2 regions of the Paraclostridium tenue genome follow, and region 2 is predicted to be linked to the other one. Evidence: a T-box and tRNA genes for the amino acid it is inferred to sense, from the RefSeq annotation. Region 2 holds a T-box; the other holds one or more tRNA genes.
The links. The T-box of region 2 lies ahead of metG (methionine--tRNA ligase). A T-box ahead of a tRNA ligase gene usually reads a tRNA of that ligase, here a tRNA-Met.
Positions count from the first base shown of each region.

Region 1: it encodes a tRNA-Met, which carries the amino acid that the T-box ahead of metG (methionine--tRNA ligase) is inferred to sense. The anticodon was not compared.

Region 1 is NZ_BAAACP010000005.1:613-8,075, reverse strand. It holds gene ABFX13_RS05065 (sensor histidine kinase) at 79-1,956, opposite strand; gene ABFX13_RS05060 (N-acetyltransferase) at 2,144-2,566, opposite strand; gene ABFX13_RS05055 (MerR family transcriptional regulator) at 2,669-3,427, opposite strand; gene ABFX13_RS05050 (hypothetical protein) at 3,609-4,982, shown strand; tRNA gene ABFX13_RS05045 (tRNA-Met) at 5,023-5,098, opposite strand; gene ABFX13_RS05040 (GIY-YIG nuclease family protein) at 5,269-6,552, shown strand; gene ABFX13_RS05035 (iron-containing alcohol dehydrogenase) at 6,622-7,463, opposite strand, start outside.
Region 2 is NZ_BAAACP010000014.1:6,564-14,026, reverse strand. It holds gene metG (methionine--tRNA ligase) at 1-1,500, opposite strand, end outside; T-box leader at 1,564-1,795, opposite strand; gene ABFX13_RS11110 (spore maturation protein) at 1,977-2,501, opposite strand; gene ABFX13_RS11105 (nucleoside recognition domain-containing protein) at 2,501-3,058, opposite strand; gene ABFX13_RS11100 (nicotinate phosphoribosyltransferase) at 3,207-4,637, shown strand; gene ABFX13_RS11095 (Lrp/AsnC family transcriptional regulator) at 4,666-5,094, shown strand; gene ABFX13_RS11090 (M15 family metallopeptidase) at 5,133-5,831, opposite strand; gene ABFX13_RS11085 (pyridoxal phosphate-dependent aminotransferase) at 5,992-7,182, opposite strand; gene ABFX13_RS11080 (HD domain-containing protein) at 7,374-7,463, opposite strand, start outside.

The DNA of each region.
Region 1 (7,463 bases), on a different contig from region 2:
CAGTTCTGAATATTTAGTATTTTAAAATAAAAAGACAGGCTATTAATAACCTGTCTTTTTTATATTTTAATTTTATAATTATAATGTATAAATATCTGAAAATTCTACATTCATCATATTTACCTTACTTAAAAACTTAGGAGATTCACATGAATTTAAATCTTCTTCTTCAACTAAATAATCTGGTAAAGTAACTATAAATTCACTACCTTCTCCTAATACACTGTTTACATGTATACTTCCTCCATGCATTTCAACTAAAGACTTAACTAATGTAAGTCCTATTCCACTACCTTCTTTTTCCCTTTTTAGTTTATCTTTTACTTGTTCAAATCTTTTAAATATATTTTCTAAACTTTCTTTAGGTATACCTATCCCACTATCTTTAACACTTATTTTTATATTATCATTGCAATTTACAGTTACTTCTATTTTTCCACCTGGATTGTTAAATTTTATAGCATTAGATATTAAATTTAATATAATTCTTTCCATATTATCTTGATCAAAACTAATTATCTTTTCTTCTACATTTGTATCAAATATTATACTTAATTTATTAGACTCTACAAATTCAGAAACAGATAAACATATATTTTCAATACAACTTATAATGTCATTATTTTTAGGTGCATAAGCAAAGCAACCCGCATCTAACCTTGTAGTATCAATTAAGTTATTTACTAATTTTAATAAACGATTTGTATTTTGACCAACTATTTTTAAGTATTTTTTAAAATATTCAAAATTTTCATCATCTAATTTTTCCATTCTTAAATAAAGAACTTGAAGTGAGCTTGCTATCACATTTATAGGTGTTCTAAGTTCATGAGATAAATTAGCAAAAAAATCCATTCTTAATTTTTCTAACTCTAATTCTACCTTCTTATTTTGGGTAATATCACTTAGTATGCCTATTTTTTTCACTACATTACGATTTTTATCTAATAAAGGTACGAATTTAGCAAATATCCATTGTTCTTCTTTCCCTTTTCTTTTTATTTTAAATGTAAAGCTATAACTCTCTTTAAATTCATAGCTTTTAGGCCTTGTTTCAAATTCAATTTGATTTCCATTTTTACACCATTTTTCTATATCATTATATGATTCTCCTAATTGAGATCCAAATACTTTTTCAAAAGAAGGACTTATATATTGAATCTTTTCTTCATCAATTATAATAATAGCATCTTCTATGTTATTAGCAATTTCTAAAAATATTTTCTCATTTTTTTCTATATTTTTAAATAATTCAACTTTTTTAGTTATTTCTATAGACATACCTATTGTACCTAAAATTATATTATTATCTTCAGTAAATGGCCATTTAACAGTTTGAAAATATCCAATTTTATTAAAATTTGACTTTATAAAATCTTCATATGTATTCATTTTATTATTTTTAATAACATCGTTATCCTGAATAGTAAACTCTATTGCAAAGTCTTTAGACATTATATCATAATCAGTTTTTCCTATTACTTCATCATACATTTTATCAAAAAATTCCAAAAACTTATCATTCACATCTATATATACACCATGTCTATCTTTAATCCAAGTCATATATGGTGATTTTTTTAATAATAAAGGTAATTTAAGATACTTATTTCTAATTTTATTAAACATTATATGAAATTCATAATCTTTAACTCGATAAATATCTATGTTAAAATATGTATTTATCTTTTCTACATATATTTCTTTTGTATATTTTTTACTTTCATTTGCTTCTGCAAATATTTTTTCCCATTCTAGTTTCTCTTGTATTGGCATACAATTTAATATGTATTTATTGATTATATTTTCATCATAGCTTCCAAAAAAATTTTTATATGACTTATTAAAACCTTTAACAGCTATTCCTATATATCTACCTCTATTATCATTTATTACTTTCATATGCATATAGCCCATAGGGCTATTTTCTATCATTTCCCTATATATCTGATTCATTTTTGCCCCCTATACAAAAAATATCCATCATTATAATAATATATATTTTTTTATCAGGTTTCAAGTAAATGCTTTATTTTGCATAAAATTTCGTCAAAAATGCTTTATTTTTATATTGTCTTTTCTAGTTTATATTTATAATCATTTCCATTTTAACTCTACTAGGATTTTTTTAAAGATAAAAAATTTAATACTTCATAACATATTCTAAAAATTTTGTTTCTTTATTTATCTCTTCACTTAAAATTTTAAAGTTTTTGTTTTTATAAAAATTAAATGCATTTTCATTATCTTTATATACTGATAAACTCAAATTATCATAAATATTAATTACATGATCTATTAATTTACTTCCTATTCCCATTCCTTGATTATTGACATCAACAAATAATGCACCTATAAAATCATTATTTATAATAGATATAAATCCTTTTATACTACCATTATCTTCATATACAAAAGTATCTGATATAGGAATATAAATATTTTTAACATTGTTATAATTTTTTCTCCAGTAATTTTCATCTATAAAATTATGAGCTTTTATAGTACTTTTTAGCCAAATATCCATTATTATATTTATATCTTTGTTTTCTAACTTTCTTATCATTTAATGCTCTCCCCCAATTTAAATAATATTTAATATATTATAACATTTTTATTTTATTAAATAAAACCATATCTCTTAAGATATGGTTTTTATATTGATATTTTATTTTGCATATTTAAAAATTGCATCTCTTAAAGTCTGTGCTGCTTTTGTCCCTTTTTTATCATTGTAATATTTTTTAAATCTTTCATCATCTACATACATTTGAGCTAATCCTTTATGTGATTCATTAGAATATGTCGGCCATGAATAACATAACCACTCTTTATGCTTTTCATATACTTTTTTAGCAACATTACTTTCTAAATCTTGAGTTTTTATAAGTTCTTCTAAAGCTTCAAACATATCCTCTTCTATTTGTTGCATATTTGAAAATTCTTCTTCGCTTAAATTTAAAAACTTCTTATTTGATTTTTCAATAGTTTCTTTACCATACTTTTCTCTTATTTCTTTTCCGTATTTAGCTTCGTTTTCTTCTAATTTTTCTTTTTTAAATCCTTCAAACTTTTCTTTATTTGACATATCTATTTCTCCTTTATTATACGCTAATGTTTTTTCAACAGTTAATATAAGCTTATTAAGTTGATCACGCCTAGAGATAAGTTTTTTATAATGCTCTTTAAGTGCGTTATTTATATCAAAGTTTGGATTTGAAATTAATTCTCGTATATCTTCTAGTTTCATATCCATAGACTTATAAAATAGTATTTGTTGTAATAAGTCTACTTCTTTTTGGCCATATATACGATAACCTGATGAATTTATACGACATGGTTTTAGCAAATTAATCTCATCATAATATCTAAGAGTTCGTGCACTAACTCCTGCTATTTCTGATAATTTCTTTATTGTATACTCCATTTCAACTACCTCCTGACAATTTAATAATAAAGGATTACGTTAGGTAAAGGTCAATAGTAAATTTTCTATTATAAGTTTATAATTTTCTAATTATGATTTCAACTTGCTTAATTTTTTATATGTAACTAATAAAAGTTATAGGTCATATAATTAACTATCACTTAAAAGGGGGATAAGCATAATGGTATTAACAGGAGCTCATTACATTTACATTATCTTTATATTAATAATATTAGTTGCTATGATAATGAAAAAAGACACAATCGTACCTTGTATACTTGGTGTATTTTGTTTAGCTTTATTTTACACAAATAATTTAGCTAAATCAGTTGGAGCTATTTTTGATGGTTTAATAATATCTTTAGGTGAATTAGGTCCTATTATAGTGATAATTGCTATAATGGTGTCATTATCAAAATCCTTGGAAGATAATTATGCTATAGAGTATATGGTTAAACCATTTTTAAAAGTAATCAAAAATGAAACGACTGCATTTTTTACAGTTGGTATATCTATGACAATACTTTCTTGGTTTTTCTGGCCTAGCCCAGCAGTAGCTTTAGTTGGTGCAATATTTTTACCTATAGCTGTAAGATCTGGCCTTCCTAATATTGGTGTTGCCATAGCTCTTAATTTATTTGGTCATGGATTTGCGCTTTCAACTGATTTTATAATTCAAGGTGCACCTAGTATAACTGCTGGAGCTGCTGGTTTAAAAGTATCTGATGTAATAAATAATGGTATGATTTTATTTTGGGTTATGTCTATAGTTACCATAGGTGTAGCATTTTATATGCTAAAAAAAGATATAAAAAAAGGATTGTTTAAAAATGAAATAAATAAAAGTAAAGAAATAAACATAAAAACATTTAACATCAAAGCGAAAATAACTACATTTTTAGTATTAGCTTTATTTTCATTAGATATAATCGCTATGTTAATTTTCGATTTAAAAGGTTCAGATGCAACTGCACTGCTTGGAGGAACAGCTATATTTTTATTAATTATTATAAATATAATAAACCACGGTAAAAATAGTTTAGATAAAATATGCGAAAATATAACTGATGGCTTTTTATTTGGAATGAAAATATTTGCAGTGATTATTCCAATAGGTGCATTTTTCTATATGGGTGAAGTTGTTCCTTTAACAAACCTTTTAGGAGACGTACTTCCTAAAGCTTCACAAGGTTTGTTATCTGATATAGGTGTTGCTTTATCTCAAGCTATTCCATTAAATAAATATATTGTTTGTGGTATTGAAACTATAGTAGGTTGTATAACTGGTTTAGATGGATCTGGATTTTCAGGAATGGCTTTAGCTGGTTCTACTGCTTCAGTATTCGGTAGTGCTATAGATGTTAATGTTGGAACTTTAGCTGCTCTTGGTCAAATTGGAGCTATATGGACAGGTGGAGGTTGTTTGGTTCCATGGGCTGTTATTTCTGCATCAGCTATATGTGGTGTTGACCCTATAGAACTAGCAAAGAGAAATTTAATTCCTGTTGTAACTGGTTTAATTGTTACTACTATAGTTGCTATGTTTATTATATAAAAAAACTCTTATATCAAAAGATATAAGAGTTTTTTTATATTGGTTGCAAAGGCAGGACTCGAACCTGCGACCTTTGGGTTATGAGCCCAACGAGCTGCCAACTGCTCCACCCCGCGATGTTATGTTTCTTATTTATAAGGATAGCACACTGGTTATAGTATATCAACAATATTGAAAAATTTTCCTATTTTAAATTATAGTCATACTTGACAGTATAAAAAAAAAGCTTTATTATGTTAATAGTTAAATCTATTAAATATATTAACAACAAAAAAGGTGATGATTAATGAAAAAAAATATTAACTTAATTGGACAATTTAAAGCAGATTGGATTAGGTATAGCGACTACGAAATAAAAGAAAATGAAAAAGGAAAAAAATATATTTGCCCAACTGAATCTTCTTACTTTACCATGTATAATCCTTTTGATAATGCAAATGAATTAGTTTTTGACTTAATAAAATTAGGTGATTTAGCATTAGATAAATCTATAGAAAAAAGTACTATTGAAAATAAATTAATAGTATTTGCAAAAAAATATGGTTTATTAGGTTTAATAGCTTCTAGTGTTTACAATAGAAATATAATAGGTGAAGAAAAGGTACTTTTTGTAGAAAACAACTGTATAAAAAAAGAAGGTATTATGGACGTAGATAAATACCTTGATTTATTCTTACCATTTTGTGAAGAAGAAGAATTATATATTAGAAAAATAGGTAAACATTTAACAGTACATAAACTAGAAGATTCTCCTAAGTTTTATGGTAAAAGACCACTTATATTAGACCTTGTATTTTCAAGATTTTACTGTGAAGAAGTAGATTGGATTTTAGATTTTGCAAAAAATATTTCTACACATATTAACCAACTACTTATATACAAAAATGCCAATCTAACAGAAGCTGTTACTATTATGGCTGGTAAATTTAAAGCAGAAAAAATAGGATTAACTATAGGAGTATTAGATAAGCCAATTATTGAATGGGAGTTTGATTCACTTAAAACTACTATAGAAACTATATATGCTTTTGCAGTAACTAATGAAAATAATATATTAACTAGATGTGAATATTGTAAAAGTGCTTTTATAGCTAAAAGTGAAAGAGAAAAATATTGTACTCCTTCTTGTAGAAATTGTTCTAATGTTATTAAAAGTAGAAATAAGAAAAAAGCTTTAAAAAATAAAAAAGCTAATGATAATAAAGTAGGTGATGAAAAAATGAGTGATAAAGAAAAAAGAAAAAAAGAATTTATTATGGAATATAAAGAACGCCCTGTTACTGGTGGAGTTTATAAAATAACAAATACAATGAGTGGTAATTATTTATTAATGAACGATATAGATTTAAAAAGTACTAAAAATAGATTTGACTTTAGTGTTAAAACAGATATGAGTATGCACCCTAAAATGAGTAAAGATTGGAAAGAGTTTGGTTCAAATTCCTTTACATTTGAAGTTTTAGAAGAAATAGAAAAAAAAGATGCTCAAAGCAAAGAATCTTTTAAAGAGGATTTAAAAAAATTAGAAGAAATTTGGGCTGAAAAATTAGATTCAATTAAAAGATATTAATAAATATATAAAAAACTACCAATGTGTTATTTACCTTAACACATTGGTAGTTTTTTATTTAACATTTAATTATAATGCTTTTTCAATTACTTTACGACTTATATCTAATCCTAAATCACCAGTTTCTGATAAATTAGTCATACCATGACGCTCTAGTGAATCTACTACAGTATCTACATCATCTTTTGTAAGTCCATATTTAGATAAATGAGTTGGCATATCTAAAATTTCAAAGAATTCACGAGTTTTACTTATAGCTAAGTCAATTTTTTCGTCATCGCTACCTTCTTTTATGTCCCAAACACGTTCAGCATATTGAACTAGCTTAGCTCCTTTTTCTTTTCTTCTAACTTCCCAAAGTGCTGGAAGTATAGTAGCTAAAGTTTTAGCATGGTCTATTCCATATATAGCAGTTAATTCATGTCCTATTTTATGAGTTGTCCAATCTTGTGGTACTCCAGCAGCTATAAGTCCGTTAAGTCCCATAGTTGCACACCAAACAAGATTTGCTCTTGCATCGTAATCAGTCGGATCATCTATAGTTTTTCTTCCTATTTCTATTAAAGTTTTTAAAATACCTTCCGCTGTTCTATCTTGGAATCTTGCATCTACTGGATATGTAGCATATTGTTCAAGTACATGTATAAAAGTATCAACAACACCATTTGCAACTTGTGTTTTTGGTAATGTATATGTTAATGTTGGATCTAGTATTGAAAATTTAGGGAATGATAATGGACTTCTTACTGAGAATTTTCCACCATCGTAGCTAATAACTGACCCTCCGTTCATTTCTGAACCTGTTGCAGGTAAAGTAACTACAGTTCCTATAGGTAACCCTTTTGAAACTGGTACTGGTGTAAATCCATATTTTAATAAATCAGTTTTATCTTCACCTTCATAATTAGCTG
Region 2 (7,463 bases):
AACTTTTGTATTTTCTTTTATTAATCCAAAAGTTTTAGTACTTTCCCAAGTCATTAAGTTTTCATCTGTTATACCTAATTGAGCATATATTTTCTTAGCAGTATCGTTCATCATTGGATTTATAAGAGTAGCTACTATTCTTATAGATTCACATAAGTTATATAAAACTGCATCTAACTCATCTTTCTTAGCTTCATCTTTAGCTAACGCCCAAGGCATAGTTTCATCTATATACTTGTTAGTTCTTCTTATTAACTTCCAAGCTGATTCTAATGCTTCATTAAATTGTAACTTATTCATTTCTATTTCAAAGTTCTCTACTGAAGTTTTAGCAGTTTCTTTTAAACTAGCATCAAATTCAGTACTTACTTTTGGCATTGGTATTATTCCATCATTGTATTTTTCAACCATGGAAACAGTTCTACTTACTAAGTTTCCTAAATCATTTGCTAAGTCTGAATTAAGTCTTGTTACAAAGTTTCTATGAGTATAGTTACCATCTTGACCGAATGCAAATTCTCTTAATAAGAAGTATTTAAGAGCATCAACTCCATATCTTTCTATCATTTGCTCTGGGTAAACTATATTTCCTTTTGATTTACTCATTTTATCATTATCAAATAATATCCATCCATGTCCATATACTTGTGTAGGCATTTCTTCACCTAAAGCCATAAGTATAGCTGGCCATATTATTGTATGGAATCTCATTATTTCTTTACCAACTATATGAACATTTGCTGGCCAGTATTTTTTAAACTCAGAATCATCTTCACTCATGTATCCTAATGCTGTTATATAGTTACATAAAGCATCTACCCAAACATATATAACGTGTTTCTCATCGAAAGGAACTTTTATTCCCCAGTCAAATGTAGTTCTAGTTACACATAAATCTTCTAATCCTTTATCTAAGAAGTTTGCAACCATTTCATTCTTTCTAGATACTGGGAAACAGAAGTTTGAATCAGCAAATAATTCTCTTAATTTATCTTCATATTTTGATAATTTAAAGAAGTATGCTTCCTCTTTAGCTATATAAGTATCTCTTCCACAGTCAGGACATTTATTTCCTTCTAATAATTGAGATTCTGTCCAGAAACTCTCACATGGAGTACAATATCTTCCTTCATAAGAACCTTTGTATATATCACCTTGTTCATATAACTTAGTAAATATTTTTTGTATTATAAATTCATGTCTTTCTTGAGTTGTTCTTATGAAATCATCATAAGATATATCCATAGTCTTCCATAGTTTTTGTATGTCAGCTATCATTCCATCAAGATACTCTATTTCTGTCATTCCTTTTTCTTTAGCAGTTTTTTGTATCTTTTCTCCGTGTTCGTCAGTTCCTGTTAAAAACTTTACATCATATCCACAGAAACGCTTAAATCTTGCTATAGCATCTGCTGCAACAGTTGTATAAGTATGTCCTATATGTAGGTTACCACTTGGGTAATATATAGGAGTTGTAACGTAAAAAGTAGGTTTTGTCATATATATTTCCTCCTCAAATTTATGTTTTCTCTATAAATAAAAAACTCGCCACCTATGTAATATCATAGGGGCGAGGTTATATTCGCGGTACCACCCTAATTATCTATAATTATTTTATAGATATCTTAGAAGACGTTAACGAGTCTAACCGTTCTATCTTAAAAATAGACTTAGTCTATTATTCGGATAAAATAGCTCCAAGACCATATTCAGTAATTCTTTTAACACTAGCTTTCACCTACCCTAGCTCTCTGTAGAAAAAATTGTTACTTACTCATCTTTTCATAGCTTAATTGTTTATATAATTTACATAAATATTATGTTTTATTCACCATTTTTGTGAATATTTTTATATTAACTTATTAAGCTTAATTTTATTAAATTTACTACATTATGTCAATCTTATTTTGCTATATTACTTGCTTTTATATAACTTTATAAAAGAATTATTTAATTTTTATATTCTTAAAATAATTTTAACTAAATAATATGTAACATATAAATACAGCAGCTACTACTCCCGCAATATGACTAATCATAGAACAAGTTAAAGTATGTCTAGTATTTTTAATTTTTAAACTTCCAAAGTATATTGCCATAGTATAAAATATGGTTTCTGAAGCACCTACTATAGTTGCCCCCATCTTTTCAATTATTGTACCCATTCCAACCCTAGTTGCAAGTTCATTATACATACCTAAAGCTCCACTTCCTGATAATGGCTTTATAACTATAAGACCTATTAACTCTTTAGGTATGCTAAGTAAATCAGTTATAGGTTTAAATATAAATTCCAACATATCTATACCTTTTCCACTTTTAAATATCCCTATTGCTAAAAATATTCCGATTATGTACGGTAATATACCCCAGGTAGCTTTTAAGCCATCAATTGCACCTTTGACAAAGCTATCATATATATCTACACCTTTTATTTTTCCATGAACTACTATAATTAAAATTATTACAGGTATTATTGAGTTAGAAAATATATTTAACATCATCTATACCTCCCTTTTTGAAACACTTTACAAGTTGTAATAGCAACTACTGTAGAAATAAGTGTTGCAAATAAAGTAGTAGGTATTATTTCACTTGGATTAGCAGCGCCTCCATCTAATCTTAGTTTTATCATAGTAAATGGAATAATCTGTATAGAAGAAATATTTATTACTAAAAACATAATCATATCGTTTGTAGCTGTGTCTTTTTTATTATTTAGTGTTTGCAATTCATTCATAGCTTTAAGTCCAAAAGCAGTTGCTCCATTTCCAGCACCTAACATATTTAAAACTATATTCATTACTATATATGACATAGCTTTATGCCCTTTAGGTACAGATGGAAATAATTTTTTTAAAATTGGATATAACATATCACCTATTTTATTTATCAATCCAGAATCTTTTGCTATATTCATAATCCCCATCCACAAAGCCATTATTCCAGCTAAGCTAACTGCAAATTCAATCCCTCTAGATGCTTCACTTAATATTACATCATTTAATTGACCTAAATTATTAGTGAATATGCTTCCAACTATCCCAATAAATATCATCCAAAACCATATCTTTGTTATATAAATCCCCCCTCTTATCAATTTTATGATATTAAGTTATGAGATTATACTTGAAACTTATTCTATATTATGATTAAGTATAATTATCTAATTTATTTATATTTTTAGGGTAATAAGGAGATATATAATGAAAAATTTAACACTTCTTACTGATTTATATCAACTCACTATGATTAATGGATATTTTGAGAATAATGTCCATAATGATATTGTTGTATTTGATATGTTCTTTAGGAAAAACGCTTGCAAAGGTGGGTATACTATAGTTTGTGGTATAGATCAACTTGTTGAATACATAAATAACCTTAATTTTTCAGATAGCGATTTAGACTATCTTAGGAGTTTAAACTTATTCTCAGAAAAATTTTTAAACTTCTTAAAAGACTTTAAATTTACGGGAGATATTTATGCAGTTCCTGAGGGTACTGTTATGTTTCCAAATGAACCTATAATAAGGATAAAAGCGCCTCTTTATCAAGCTCAACTTATTGAAACTGCGCTACTTACAATTATTAATTTTCAATCATTAATTGCTACTAAAGCTTCTAGAGTTTGTTTTGCAGCTAAAGATGATTCTGTGTTAGAATTTGGTCTAAGACGTGCTCAAGGTCCTGATGCTGGTATTTATGGTGCAAGAGCGGCTATAATTGGGGGATGTAGCGCTACTGCAAATGTACTTGCGGGGAAAATGTTTAATATACCTATAGTAGGAACTCACGCCCACAGTTGGGTACAAAAATTTGATTCGGAATTAGAAGCTTTTGAAGCTTATGCTAATATTTATCCAGATAAATGTCTTTTATTAGTAGATACTTATGATGTTTTAAATAGTGGTGTACCTAATGCTATAAAAGTGTTTAAAGATTTAAGAAAAAAAGGATTTGAACCAATGGGTATAAGACTCGATTCAGGAGATTTAGATTATTTATCTAAAGAATGTAAAAAACTATTAGATGCAGAAGGTTTTGATAATGTAAAAATAACAGCATCTAATGATTTAGATGAACATACTATTTCTGAATTAAAATCTTCAGGTTCTCCTATTAATTCCTGGGGAGTTGGAACAAAATTAATAACATCATCTGATTCACCTTCACTTGGAGGAGTTTATAAACTTGTTGCTTCATATAAAGACGGTAGTTTTGAACCTAAAATTAAAATTTCTGAAGATCCAGAAAAAATAACTAACCCAGGATATAAAAAAGTGGTTAGAATATATAATACACAAGGAAAAGCTGAAGCTGATTTAGTAATGCTTGAAAATGAAGTTATAGATACAACTGAGCCTCTTACTATATTCCATCCAGTATATACTTGGAAAAAGAAAATATTTAAAAACTATACAATTAGAGAATTATTACAACCTTTATTTATTGAAGGAAAATGTACTTATAAACATAGATCTGTATTAGAAATAAAAGAATATACTAAAAATGAATTAAATACTTTATGGAGAGAATATAAAAGATTAATATATCCTCAAACTTATAAAGTTGACTTATCAGAAAAACTTTGGAACCTAAAAAATTCCATGTTAAATACTAAAAAAAATATTTAAATCAGTATAAATTAAAGGGGGTCCAAACATGGATATAACAGACTACAAAATTATAGAAATATTGCAAGAAGATGGTAGAATTTCTATGAAAGATTTAGGTAAAATAGTTGGTTTAACTTCCCCAGCTGTATCTGAAAGAGTTAAAAGACTTGAAGAGTCTGGAATTATACAAGGTTATAAAGCTATAGTAAATCCAGATAAGTTAGGTAGAGTAATTAAATCTTTTATAAATATATCTTTACCTAGTGAAAATTACAGCAATTTCATAGAATATGCTAAGGATGATAATCGTATTGTAGAATGTCATCATATAACTGGTGAAGACTGTTTACTTTTAAAAGTAATAGTTAAAGATATGTATGAACTTGAGAAAGTCATTGATAAAATAAAACAAGTAGGTAGAACTAAAACATCAGTTATCTTATCAACAATAATAGAGTCTAAATCAATATTGTAAAATCAATTAAAATAAAAAGGATGCTAAAAGCATCCTTTTTATTTTAATCCCAAATATTCTTCTAGGGTTAAATTATTCATATTAAAATGTTGACTATCTTTTTTTCCTATATATCTATAATGCCATGATTCATACATATATCCTGTGATATCTTCTTTTCCTTCAGGATATCTAAGTATAAAACCATATTTATATGCATTTTCATACAACCATTTAGCTTGTGGTGTATTATCAAACCATGGACCTATTGGTCTTGATGTATTGCCTGTAGTTATATCTAATACTAATCCAGTTTGATGTTCACTAAATCCAGGTCTAGCAGAGTATCTATCTGCTTCTGCTTTTCCATCTTTTTTCACATAATTATTATATAACTGTACTTGAGTATTATAACTTCTATAACCGCTTCTAATATTTATTATAATCCCATCTTTTTTTGCTGCTGCTTTCATTTCCTTAAAAGCTTTCATTGCTTCTGTGTCCTCTCGCCCGCTTTCAGGAGCATAGTCTTTAGGAAGTCCATAATCTTTATTTACTACTAATATACCATCTATATATAAAGGTTTTTCTCCTTCTACATAATCACTTATATTGTGCTTTGGTTTTTCTTCTTTAACTTCATGAACTTGTGTTTTTTGTTCATCTGCATAAGTATCTTTTTCTTTAGATGCTATCAAGCTATAAATCTGAAATACAAATACTGCAATAGCTATAGCAATTACTCCTTTTTTCAACATATCTTCCCCCATATTTCAATTTCTAAACAATATAAATAATTATACTTTATAATTACATTTACTTCTACTAAATTATTTATTTTGTCATTTTATGTAACTTATTTAAATTATGACTTATAATATAAAAAGGGTATCTCAATTTTGAGATACCCTTTTTATATTATAAAGCTATAGCTTTTTCTATTCTATCTAATCCTTCTTTTATATTATCTAATGAAGTTGCATAAGAAAGTCTTATGTAGTTATCATTTCCAAATCCTATTCCTGGTACAACTGCTACTTTTGCATCATCTAATAAGTAATCTGCAAAATCTATTGAATTATTTATAACTTTTCCATTTATAGTTTTACCTATTAATTTGCTTATGTTTACCATTACGTAGAAAGCTCCTTGTGGCTTTAAGCAAGATAAGTTTTCTATAGAATTTATCTTTTCAACCATAAAATCTCTTCTTTCTTTAAATGCTTTAATCATTTCATTTAAAGTTTCTTCTGGACCATTAAGTGCTTCTATAGTTGCATATTGAGCTATAGTATTAGGATTTGATGTAGCATGACTTTGGAAATTAGACATAGCCTTAGCTATTTCCTTATTACATGCAGTGTATCCTATTCTCCATCCCGTCATAGCATAAGCTTTTGCTACTCCATTTACTACTATAGTTAAATCTTTTATGTCTTCATTGAATGAAGCTATACTTGTATGAGTTCCTTCATATAATAATTTTTCATATATTTCATCTGATATTATATATATATTATGTTTAACAGCTAAATCAGCTATTGATCTTAAATCATCTTCTTTATAAGCAGTACCTGTTGGGTTATTTGGTGTATTTAATATTATAGCTTTAGTTTTATCTGTTATAGCAGCTTCTAAAGCTTCAATAGTATATTTAAACTCAGCTTCTTCTGGACACTCAACAAATACAGGGTTTGCATCTACAAGTCTAACTAATTCTGGATAGCTTACCCAATATGGATTAGGTACTATTACTTCATCCCCTGGACTACATATTGCTGATAAAGTATTAAATAAAGAATGTTTAGCTCCATTTGATACAACTATTTGATCTTGTGTATATTCTAATTTGTTATCTCTTTTTAATTTATCACATATAGCTTTTTTTAAACTTTCCATTCCTGAAGCTGCTGTATATCCTATGCTTTCATTTTCTATAGCATTTATTGCTGCATCTCTTATATGCTTAGGAGTTCTAAAATCTGGTTCCCCAGCCCCAAATCCTATTATGTCTATCCCCTGAGCCTTTAAACTCTTAGCTTTGGCAGTTATAGCTAAAGTTACTGATGGCTGAATCGACTTTAATTTATTTGATATGTTTTTTCTCATGTTTTATCCTCCCCCAAATTTAAGTCACCTTTTGTAAAATCGTTTTCCATGAAATTATTAATTAAACCTTTGCTTCCCAAAGGCTTTAAATATAAATACAATAAAAGTGTATTAACCTTAAATTGTTAATACACTCTTATAATATACAAATTTCTTAAAATTGTCTATATTTAAATTTTAAAAAATTTTACTTAAATTCTATTATATCTATATAAGTAATTTGTTATTCCATAAGTCATATATGATTTTATAACTCCAGTGTCTTCATTAGGTCTTATTAG